3 regions of the Kitasatospora sp. NPDC048296 genome follow, and region 3 is predicted to be linked to each of the others. Evidence: riboswitches for the same ligand, from Rfam matches in the RefSeq annotation. Region 3 holds a riboswitch; each other region holds the start of a gene.
What was found. A riboswitch is a leader RNA that binds a small molecule or an ion and turns the genes downstream of it on or off. The one in region 3 is predicted to bind thiamine pyrophosphate.

Region 1 (3,693 bases), on a different contig from region 3:
TCGCCCTCGGCGTGCCGGCCGGCGTACTGGACCATCCGGCCGAACTGCTCGGACCAGAAGTACGGCACCGGATCGTACGGCGCGTCGGCCCCCAGCACGGCGGCGGCCGCGGCCTCGCCGGACTGCAGCGCGTGGTCCCAGTGCTGCACGGCCAGCCGGGCACCGGAGCGGGCCGACGGGTAGCTGACGCAGTCCCCGGCCGCGAAGACCCCGGGCAGGCCGGTGCGCAGCCGCTCGTCCACCAGGACCGCCCCGGCCTCGTCCAGCTCGACGCCCGAGCCGGCCAGCCAGCCGGTCGCGGGCCGGGCGCCGACGCCGACCACCACCTCGTCGGCGGGCAGGTGCGAGCCGTCCGCCAGCAGCACCGCGCCCGGCTCGACGGCGGCCACGCCGACCCCGCAGCGCAGCTCGACCCCGGCCTCGGCGTACCAGGCGGCCATCGCCGAGCCGACCCCGGTCGGCAGCGCGCCCGGCACCGGCGCCGGGCCGGCCTCCACCACGGTCACCTCGCAGCCGGCCTGCCGCGCGGCGGTGGACACCTCGGCGCCGATCCAGCCCGCGCCGACCAGGACCAGCCGCAGCCCGGGGCGCAGCAGCGCGCGCAGCGCCAGGGCGTCGTCCAGGGTGTGCAGCACGTGGGCGCGCTCGGCACCGGGCAGGGCGCGCGGAGTGGCGCCGGTGGCGATCACCAGCGAGTCGTACGGGAGGTCGCCGCCGTCGGTGTGCAGCACGCCCGGGGTGAGGCCGGTGGCGCGACGACCGGTGAGCAGCTCGATGCCGAGCTGCCCGTAGTCGATGTCCAGGGTGGTGGCGTCGGCCTTGCCGAGCAGCACGTCCTTGGAGAGCGGCGGCCGGTCGTACGGCGCGTGCGGCTCCTCGCCGACCAGGGTGATCCGCCCCCGCCAGCCGCCCTGCCGCAGCTTCAGGGCGCACTGCGCCCCGGCCAGCCCGGCCCCGACGACGACCACCTGATCCGTTCCGCTCAGCTCTGCCACGCCCGTCACTGTACTCAGCGCCGCGGCGGCACCCGGCAGGCGGGAGTTCGAAGACAGGCCCTGCGGGGGCGGGGCGGGCGGCAACCATCCTGCTCACCCGTCCCACCCCTCACACGGCCCTTCGGCCGGGCCGACCCCCGGCGTTAAGGTGGGTGCACCACACGGGAGCCCGGCGTACCGGGCTGAGAGGCGGGCTGGCACGGCCCGCGACCGTCCGAACCTGATCCGGGTCATACCGGCGAAGGGAGAAGAGCAGCTTTGTCACGCTTGCCATCAGGCGACCGCGCCGACGTGCTGGTGATCGGCGGGGGCATCGTCGGCCTCGCCGTCGCGTGGCGCGCCGCGCAGCGCGGGCTGGGGAACGTGGTCGTGGTCGACCCCTCCCCCGGCGGCGGGGCGGCCGCGGTCGCGGCCGGGATGCTCGCCCCGGTCACCGAGCTGCAGTACGGCGAGGAGCCGCTGCTGCGCCTCGGCATGGCCTCGAACGAGCGGTACGCGGCCTTCGCCGCCGAGCTCACCGAGGCGAGCGGCGGCGAGGACACCGGCTACCGCCGGTGCGGCACGATCGCCGTCGCACTGGACTCCGACGACCGCGAGGAACTGCGCGAACTGCACGCCTTCCACCAGCGGCTCGGTCTGGAGTCGAGCTGGCTGACCGGCCGGGAGGCCCGCAGGCTGGAGCCGATGCTGGCCCCCGGTGTGCGCGGCGGCCTGCACGTCGCGAACGACCACCAGGTGGATCCCCGGCGGCTGCTCACCGCACTGCTGCTGGCCGGTGAGCGCGCGGGCGTCGTCGGTCGGCGCGCCGAGGCCGTCGAGCTGCTCGTCGAGGACGGCCGCGCGGTCGGCGCCCGGCTCAGCACCGGGGAGACGGTGACCGCCGATCAGATCGTGCTCGCCGCCGGCCCCTACAGCCACCGGCTGCCCGGCCTGCCCGAGGGCGTGCTGCCCGCGATCCGCCCGGTGAAGGGACAGGTGCTTCGGCTCCGCATCCCGGACGCCTACCGGCCGTTCCTCTCCCGCAACGTCCGCGCGGTCGTGCGCGGGCAGCACCTGTACCTGGTGCCGCGCGAGAACGGCGAGCTGGTGATCGGCGCGACCACCGAGGAGCAGGGCTACGACACCACCGTCACCGCCGGCGGGGTGTACGAACTCCTCCGTGACGCCCACGAGTTGGTCCCCGGTATCACCGAACTCCCGCTGGTGGAGACCTCCGCCGGGCTGCGCCCCGGCTCGCCGGACAACGCCCCGCTGCTGGGCCCGACCCCGCTGCCCGGACTGGTCGCCGCCACCGGCCACTACCGCAACGGCGTGCTGCTCACCCCGGTGACCGCCGACCTGATCACCGAGTACCTGGCGACCGGCGAAGTCCCGGACCTCGCAGCGCCGTTCACGCCCGCCCGGTTCTCCCCCGACCACTCCACCACGAAGGCCTCCGCATGACCGAGATCGCCCTGACCGTCAACGGCGAGCCCCGCCGGACGCCCGCCGCCACGACCCTCGCCGAGCTGGTGGCCACCGTCAGCAAGGCCAACACCGGAGTAGCCGCCGCCGTCAACGAGGCTGTGGTGCCCCGTAGTTCGTGGTCCGACACGCCGCTGAACACCGGTGACCGGGTCGAGATCCTCACCGCCGTCCAGGGAGGCTGAGCCATGGCCGACGACCTTCTCACCATCGCCGGGACGACCTTCTCCTCCCGGCTCATCATGGGCACCGGCGGCGCGCCCAGCCTGGAGGTCCTGGAGCGCGCGCTGCTCGCCTCCGGCACCGAGCTGACCACGGTGGCCATGCGCCGGGTCGACGCCACCACCCAGGGCTCCGTCCTGGACGTGCTGACCCGCAACGGCATCCGGGTGCTGCCCAACACGGCCGGTTGCTTCACCGCCGGCGAGGCCGTACTGACCGCCCGGCTGGCCCGCGAGGCGCTCGGCACCGACTGGGTGAAGCTGGAGGTGATCGCCGACGAGCGCACCCTGCTGCCCGACCCGATCGAGCTGCTGGACGCCGCCGAGACCCTGGTCGACGACGGCTTCACCGTGCTCCCGTACACCAACGACGACCCGGTGCTGGCGCGCAAGCTGGAAGACGTCGGCTGCGCGGCGATCATGCCGCTGGGCTCGCCGATCGGCTCCGGTCTGGGCATCCGCAACCCGCACAACTTCCAGCTGATCGTGGAGAGCGCGGGCGTCCCGGTGATCCTGGACGCGGGTGCCGGCACCGCCTCCGACGTCGCGCTGGCGATGGAGCTGGGCTGCGCGGCGGTGATGCTCGCCTCCGCGGTGACGCGCGCTCAGGACCCGGTGCTGATGGCCGAGGCGATGCGGCACGCCGCCGAGGCCGGCCGGCTCGCCCACCGGGCCGGCCGCATCCCGCGCCGTTTCCACGCCGAGGCCTCCTCCGCGATGGCCGGCCGCGCCGCCCTGGACACCCGGGAGCGGCCCGCCTTCTGAGACCGGGTGTCCCGTGTCACAAGCCGGGCACAGCCGGGCCCGGAGGAGGTGTCCTCCGGGTCCGGCGCGCGGCTTCACCACTAGACTCCCCCGGGTGGACATGGCTTTGCACGACCCCCTGATCGGTACCCTGCTCGACAACAGGTACCGGGTCGAGCAGCGCATCGCGACCGGCGGGATGTCCACCGTCTACCGGGGCACCGACACCCGGCTGGACCGGGTGGTCGCCCTCAAGGTGATGCACCCCC
Region 2 (3,693 bases), 260 kb from region 3:
CCGGGTCAGCGGGGTGAGCGCCCAGGTGACCAGGGCCGGCACCAGGAAGGCGAACAGCGAGGCGGAGGTCCACTCCTGCGGGGTGAAATGCAGGGCCCGCTGGGCCGAGGTCCAGAAGTCCGTCCACCAGCCGGCCACCGCGGTCGGCGCGATGAACTGGTAGACCGCGAAGCCCAGCACCCACGGCAGCAGCATCAGCCAGCGGGACGGCGCCTTCTCGGAGAGGTCCCAGCCGTGCCGGCCGGCCCCGAAGAAGTAGTCCACCGCCAGCACCGCGAGCAGCGGCACGAAGACCGAGCCGATCAGGCCGAGGAAGTTGCTGTAGGTGTCGGTGAACCTGTCGATCCGCAGTGCCAGCACGGTGGTCAGCACGCCGATCCCGCCGCTCAGCACCCGGCGGTCCACCCGCGGCAGCAGGTTCTGCAGCGACATCGCGGTCGAGTACACGTTGGCGAAGGACTGGTCGGTCTCGCGCAGCACCAGCACCAGCAGGAACAGCCAGCCGGCCCAGACGCCGAGGAAGGAGTCGAAGATCCGGCTCGGGTCGCCGTCGGACTGCAGCAGCGCCATCAGGCCGAGCACGTAGCACCAGACCTGGGCGACGGTGTAGCCGGAGAAGCTCCCCCAGAAGGACGAGCCCGCGGTGCGCGAGTGCCGGGTGTAGTCGGCGGCCATCGGGACGAAGGAGATCGACACCGCGATCATCGCGTCGGTGGCGCCCAGGAAGCCGTGCCAGTTGCCCGCGCCCGGGTCCGGTACGCCCTGACGGCCCAACTGGACGGTGAAGTACACCATCGCGACCGCGACCGCCCCGGCCACGAAGCGGCGCAGCACCGCGATCGCGCCCAGCGGCCAGATCGTCAGCGCGGTGGTCAGCGCGCCCGCGGCCAGCACGAACAGCCAGCGGTAGCCGGTGGTGTGGGCGACGGTCTGGGCGCCCGCCGAGATGGTCAGCAGCTCGAACACGCCCCAGCCGATGCACTGGACGATGTTCAGCACGGTCGGCAGGTAGGACAGCCGGGTGCCGAACAGCCCGCGCAGGTTGGCCATCGCGGGGGCGCCGGTCCGGGCGCCGATCAGCGCGGCCACGCCGAGCATCGCGGTGCCGACCGCCGTACCGGCCACGATCGCGGTCACCGCGGCGGCCAGCGACAGCTCGCTGCCCTTCTCGCCGAGCACGGTGGCGGCGGTGGAGAAGCCGATCAGGCTGACGCCCAGGTTCATCCAGAGCGCGAAGTGGTCCCGGAAGCGCAGGGTGCGCGGCGGCTCGGTGTCCAGCACCAGTGGCGCCTCGACACGCCCGTCGGTGCCGGGGGCGGTCGCGCCCGCGGGACGATCAAGGAAATCCTTGGACGTGGACGCGCTCGAAGAAGAGGATGGCGAAGCAGGCGGCATGGCCGATACTCCCTACGCCGGCATTACCCGGACAGGTTCCGGCGGTCAGCGCCCCCTCGACGGTTCGCCGGTGTCCCACTTGGCGTACGGTCGACATGCGCACTCTCAGCCTGGTCGGTCCAAGCTCCCGCGTGTCAGTTTGGAGCGACAGGCTAACCGGCACGGGTACGAACGCCAAAGGCCACGGGGTGTGCGGTCCGCATCGCGGAACGCCCGGGCGGAGGGAGGGGGGCTCCCCGACCGTCGCCGTCATCGCTGTCGTCGGTGTCGGCTAAGGATTCTTATGAGTTCTTCAGAGGGGTCCTTACGGCAATCGAATCGACAGTGCGAAAAACTATGGTCCTTGGTTCTGTCAGCTATGGAGGTCGTCCGTGAGCACCGAGCGCGAGGTTGGGCCCACCGGGCCGCAGGGGGAGCAGCCCGCGGGCCCCGAGGAGACGGCTGGGCCCGTTTCCGACGGCACCGCTCAGGGCGGCCACAAGCCGACGATGGCGTTCAGCCGGGTTCCCGAGCCCGAGCCCGAGGCCGCGCCGGAAGCCGCTGACGCGGCGTCGGCCGCCGCCGCGGGCGACGGCGGGCACAAGCCGACGATGGCGTTCAGCCGCGTCCCGGAGCCGGAGACCGCGCCGGAGGCCGGGCCCGAGCAGGTCGAGGCCGCCCCGGCTGCGGCCGCCCCGGCCGAGGGCGGTCACAAGCCCACCGTGGCCTTCACCAAGGTCCCCGCGCCGGAGGCCCCGGCGGCGCCCGCCGCCGAGGAGCACGCCGTCGACCCGGTCACCGGCTACATCGACGCCCCGCCGCCGGTCCTGCCGCCCGCGCCGCCCGTCGCGCCCGCGCCCGCTGCCGCGGCCCCCGCTGCTCCGGTCGCGGCCCCGGTGGCCCCGGCCCTGCCGCCGGCCGCCAACCCGTACGCGACCCCGTCCCACGGCGTGCCCGCCGCCGGTGCGCAGGAGCCGTACGGTGCCGCGCCCGCCGGTGCGCAGGAGCCGTACGGTGCCGCGCCCGCCGCGCACGGCCACCACCCGTTCGGCGCCGGCCAGCCGGTCGGCGGCTGGGGCGCCGCCCATGACGCCACCTCCGGCGGTGCGGGCTACCCCGGCGGCCCCGGAGGCCCCGACTACCCCGGCGGCCCGCTCGGCTACCCGGCCGACCACCCCGGCGGCCCCGGCGGCCCGCGCAAGAAGCGCGGCGGCCTGGTGGCCCTGCTCGCGGCCGTCGCGCTGGTCGCCGGTGTGGCCGGCGGCGCGATCGGCGTGGTCGCCACCAACCAGGTCAGCAGCAGCAGTTCGGCGGACGACCACCGCAGCACCACCGTCCAGGCCAGCGACACCCAGAAGAACGAGCCCGTCCCCGGCTCGATCGCCGCCATCGCGCAGAAGGCGCTGCCCAGCGTCGTCACCATCAAGGCGCAGAACAGCAGCGAGTCGGGCACCGGCACCGGCTTCGTCTTCGACACCGAGGGCCACATCCTCACCAACAACCACGTGGTCGCGCCGGCCCTCAGCGGCGGCAAACTGACCGTCAAGTTCGCCGACGGCACGTCCTACAGCGCCTCGGTGCTGGGCCACGCCGACGGCTACGACGTCGCCGTGGTCAAGATCGACAACCCGCCGAAGGGCAAGCTGGCGCCCCTGGCGCTGGCCGACTCCGACAAGGTCAACGTCGGCGACACCACGATCGCGATCGGTGCGCCGTACGGCCTGGAGTCCACCGTCACCAGCGGCATCGTCAGCGCCAAGGACCGTCCGGTCGCCTCGGGCGACGAGACCGGCGCGCAGGCCTCGTACATGAACGCCCTGCAGACCGACGCCTCGATCAACCCCGGCAACTCCGGCGGCCCGCTGCTCGACTCCAGCGGCGCGGTGATGGGCATCAACTCGGCGATCCAGTCCAACGCCTCCGCCAACGGCCGGGCCGGCAGCATCGGCCTGGGCTTCGCCATCCCGATCAACCAGGCCAAGTGGGTCGCGGACACCCTGATCAAGACCGGCAAGCCGGTCTACGCCAAGCTCGACGTGCTGCGCAACGACGACTACAAGGGCGACGGCGCGCAGATCCAGACCCGCGACATCCAGGGCCAGCCGGCCGTCACCCCCGGCGGCGCGGCCGACAAGGCCGGCCTCAAGCCGGGCGACGTGATCACCAAGCTCGGCGGCGCGCCGATCGAGAACGGCCCCGCCCTGGTCAGCCGGATCTGGACGCACAAGCCGGGCGAGACGGTGGACGTCGAGTACACCCGCAACGGCCAGACGTACACCACCAAGGTCACCCTCGGTCAGCGCGACGGCGACCAGTGAC
Region 3 (3,693 bases):
GCGCGGCCGGATGACGACGGCCGCCGAGACGGCGAAGCGCCGACCCGGAGCGTGGAGCACGGGGTCGGCGCTTCTGACTGTCAGTCGGCCAGCGGGAGGTAGACCCGGCTGCCCTGGGCCTTGAACTCCTCGGACATGGCCTGCATGCCGGCCTCGGCGTCGGCGTCGAACTCGCTGGAGACGGCCGTCGACCCGTCGCCGTGCTCGTCGCGGATCTTTTGACTGATCTTCATCGAGCAGAACTTCGGGCCGCACATCGAGCAGAAGTGGGCCGTCTTGGCGGGTTCGGCGGGGAGGGTCTCGTCGTGGAAGTCGCGAGCGGTCTCCGGGTCGAGGGCCAGGTTGAACTGGTCCTCCCAGCGGAACTCGAAGCGGGCGTCGGAGAGGGCGTCGTCCCAGGCCTGGGCGCCGGGGTGGCCCTTGGCGAGGTCGGCGGCGTGGGCGGCGATCTTGTAGGTGATCACGCCGGTCTTGACGTCGTCCCGGTTGGGCAGGCCCAGGTGCTCCTTGGGGGTGACGTAGCAGAGCATCGCGGTGCCCCACCAGGCGATCATCGCGGCGCCGATGCCCGAGGTGATGTGGTCGTAGCCGGGGGCGACGTCGGTGGTGAGGGGGCCGAGGGTGTAGAACGGCGCCTCGTCGCAGATCTCCTTCTGGAGATCCATGTTCTCCTTGATCTTGTGCATCGGGACGTGGCCCGGGCCCTCGATCATCACCTGGACGTCGCGCTCGCGGGCGATCCGGCCCAGCTCGCCGAGGGTCTGCAGCTCGGCGAACTGCGCCTCGTCGTTGGCGTCCGCGATCGAGCCGGGGCGCAGGCCGTCACCGAGCGAGAAGGTGACGTCGTAGCTCGCCAGGATGTCGCAGAGTTCCTCGAAGTTGGTGTAGAGGAAGTTCTCCTTGTGGTGCGCCAGGCACCACGCGGCCATGATCGAGCCGCCGCGCGAGACGATGCCGGTCTTGCGGCGCGCGGTGAGCGGGACGTACCGCAGCAGCACCCCGGCGTGGACGGTCATGTAGTCGACGCCCTGCTCGCACTGCTCGATGATGGTGTCCCGGTAGACCTCCCAGGTCAGGTCCTCGGCCCTGCCGTCCACCTTCTCCAGCGCCTGGTAGAGCGGCACGGTGCCGATCGGCACGGGGGAGTTGCGCAGGATCCACTCGCGGGTGGTGTGGATGTTGCGGCCGGTGGAGAGGTCCATGACGGTGTCGGCGCCCCAGCGGGTGGCCCAGGTCATCTTCTCCACCTCCTCCTCGATCGAGGAGGTCACGGCGGAGTTGCCGATGTTGGCGTTGATCTTCACCAGGAAGTTGGTGCCGATGATGGCCGGCTCCACCTCGGGGTGGTTCACGTTCACCGGGATGACGGCGCGGCCGCGGGCCACCTCGTCGCGCACGAACTCGGGCTCCAGCCCCTCGCGCAGCGCCACGAACTCCATCTCCGGCGTCACCACGCCCCGCTTGGCGTAAGCGAGTTGAGTGACGGCCACACCGCCGCGACCGCGCAGCGGGCGGCGCGGGCGGCCGGGGAAGACGGCGTCCAGGTTGCGCAGGTTGCCGCCGCGCGGCGAGGTGTGCTTGATCCCGTCGTCCTCGGGGCGCGCCTCGCGGCCGTCGTACTCCTCGACGTCGCCGCGCTGGCGGATCCAGGAGTCGCGCAGGGCGGGCAGGCCGCGCCGCACGTCGGGCTCGTAGGCCGGGTCGGTGTACGGGCCGGAGGTGTCGTACAGCGGCACGGTCCTGCCGTTGGTGAGCTGCACCTCGCGGTAGGGCACCCGCAGGTCCGGGCGGGACCCGTCCCGGTAGGCCTTGCGCCAGGCCGGGGTCGGGTAGCCGGTGCGCTCGCTGCTGGGGGTGCTCTGGGCAGACTGCGGCTGTGCTTCGAACGTGGTCATCTGACCTCTACTCCCTACGCCGGCATTACCCGGTCCAGGTTCCTGCGGTCGACGCAGCCGTCGGTCCGTCCGTCGACGTTCCGGTCAGCGCCCTCTCAGCCCGGTGCTCCGAGCTCCCGCGTCGCAGGCGGTGTTGCCTGCACATGACGCCCAACACGGTAGCGAGCCGATCGCCGCAGGTCCAGAAGGCCCCCGCACCGAATATCCGGCCGAAAAGGCCGAGGCCCGGCCCCCGCTCACGGGGTGCCGGGCCTCCGGGGTGCTCCGCCGCGGTCCGCGCGGCGGAGCGGATTCAGCTCTTCGCGGCCTTCTTCACCAGGATCACCACGGCGGCCGCGATGCCCACCACGACCAGCAGCTTGATCAGGATGCTCAGCAGGGCACCGACCACGCCGAAGACGAAGGCGATGATGTTCCAGGCCAGCACCAGGACCAGCACCGGGATGACGATGTTGCGCACCCAGGAGGGCAGCGACTTCCAGAGCTCAGCCATGTCGGTTCCTCTTCTCCCCTCGGGCCGGCCGCCGACTCGGTGCCGCATCCCGCTTGCTTTCGATGCTTCGATCGTACGGTGGCCGCAGCCCCGGAACGAGGCCCAACGGCCCGGAGAGAACCCCGAGATCACCCCGATCCCCACCCCCGGGGAGACCCCCGAGACCGACCGGGTGGGGCGCCCCCGGACGGGGGTCAGACCGGCCAGCGCTCCCCGCGCCAGGCGGCGTCCCAGAACATCCACTCGTAGCGCGAGGTGGTCCTGAAGTGCTCGACCACCTTGCGGCGTTCGGCCGCGGACAGCTCCCCGCCGAGCCGGTCGGTGAGCGCCAGCACCCGGCGCACCACGGACTGGAAGGCCTCGTCGCCGTAGGTGGCGATCCACTTGGCGTACAGCGGGTCGGGGGAGCCCTGGGCGAGTAGCGCCTCGCCGACCCGGGCGTAGATCCAGTAGCAGGGCAGCACCGCGCCGAGCGCCTCGGCGAAGGACCCGCCGTAGACGGTGGCCAGCAGGTAGCTGGTGTAGGCCCGGGTGGTGGGCAGCACCGGCTCGGCGGCGGCCTCCTCGGCGGTGCCGCCGAAGGCCGTGAGGAACTCGGCGTGCATGCCCTGCTCCGCGGCCAGCGCGCCGACCGCGTCGTCGGCGAAGGCCCGGACGTCCGCCTCGCCGGGTGCCTTGGCGGCGCAGACGGCGAGCGCGCGGGCGTAGTCGCGCAGGTAGTGCGAGTCCTGGACGACGAAGTGGCGGAAGGCCTCGCGCGGCAGGGTGCCGTCGGTGAGGCCGCCGATGAAGGGGTGGGCGAGGATCTCGGCGTAGACCGGCTCGATCGACGCCCAGAGTTCCTCGGTCAGGGTCCTGGTGCTCATGCTGCGACCCTAAGCGCTCAGTCCTCCGGCGGGGAGAACACCACCAGCACCCGCAGCTCCTCGGTGATGTGGTGGAACCTGTGCGGGGTGCCGGCCGGCACGTACACCACGGTGCCGCGCGCGACGGTCGCGGTCTCGGCGCCGACGGTCAGCTCGGCGCGGCCGCTGATCACCTGGTAGATCTCGTCCTGCTCGTGCGCGGTCTGCGGGTCGGTGTCGCCGGGGGAGAGCGCGTACAGCCCGGCGGACATCCGCGGCTCGCGCAGGAAGCGCAGGTACGCGCCCTCGTTGGCCGCCCGCTCGGCGTCCAGTTCGTCCAGCCGGAACAGCTTCACCGCTGCCGTCCTCCCTCGTCCGTACACCGCGTGGACCAGGTGCATTCAACACCAACTCGTCCGACGGGAGCTTCCCCCCGGGCCGGGCGCCTGCCAGGCTTGGG

Region 1: another riboswitch for thiamine pyrophosphate. It lies ahead of thiO (glycine oxidase ThiO); the one in region 3 lies ahead of thiC (phosphomethylpyrimidine synthase ThiC).
Region 2: another riboswitch for thiamine pyrophosphate. It lies ahead of ACGF12_RS00350 (purine-cytosine permease family protein); the one in region 3 lies ahead of thiC (phosphomethylpyrimidine synthase ThiC).

The regions. Positions count from the first base shown of each region.
Region 1 covers NZ_JBICZB010000006.1:18,174-21,866, reverse strand. Annotated here, with positions in the region: gene ACGF12_RS06555 (NAD(P)/FAD-dependent oxidoreductase) at 1-1,004, opposite strand, end outside; TPP riboswitch at 1,147-1,259, shown strand; gene thiO (glycine oxidase ThiO) at 1,263-2,438, shown strand; gene thiS (sulfur carrier protein ThiS) at 2,435-2,644, shown strand; gene ACGF12_RS06540 (thiazole synthase) at 2,648-3,445, shown strand; gene pknB (Stk1 family PASTA domain-containing Ser/Thr kinase) at 3,546-3,693, shown strand, end outside.
Region 2 covers NZ_JBICZB010000001.1:70,281-73,973, reverse strand. Annotated here, with positions in the region: gene ACGF12_RS00350 (purine-cytosine permease family protein) at 1-1,281, opposite strand, end outside; TPP riboswitch at 1,388-1,536, opposite strand; gene ACGF12_RS00345 (S1C family serine protease) at 1,767-3,692, shown strand.
Region 3 covers NZ_JBICZB010000001.1:333,632-337,324, reverse strand. Annotated here, with positions in the region: gene ACGF12_RS01555 (FAD-binding oxidoreductase) at 1-14, shown strand, start outside; gene thiC (phosphomethylpyrimidine synthase ThiC) at 81-1,895, opposite strand; TPP riboswitch at 1,890-2,025, opposite strand; gene ACGF12_RS01545 (DUF5326 family protein) at 2,188-2,388, opposite strand; gene tenA (thiaminase II) at 2,583-3,254, opposite strand; gene ACGF12_RS01535 (cupin domain-containing protein) at 3,272-3,589, opposite strand.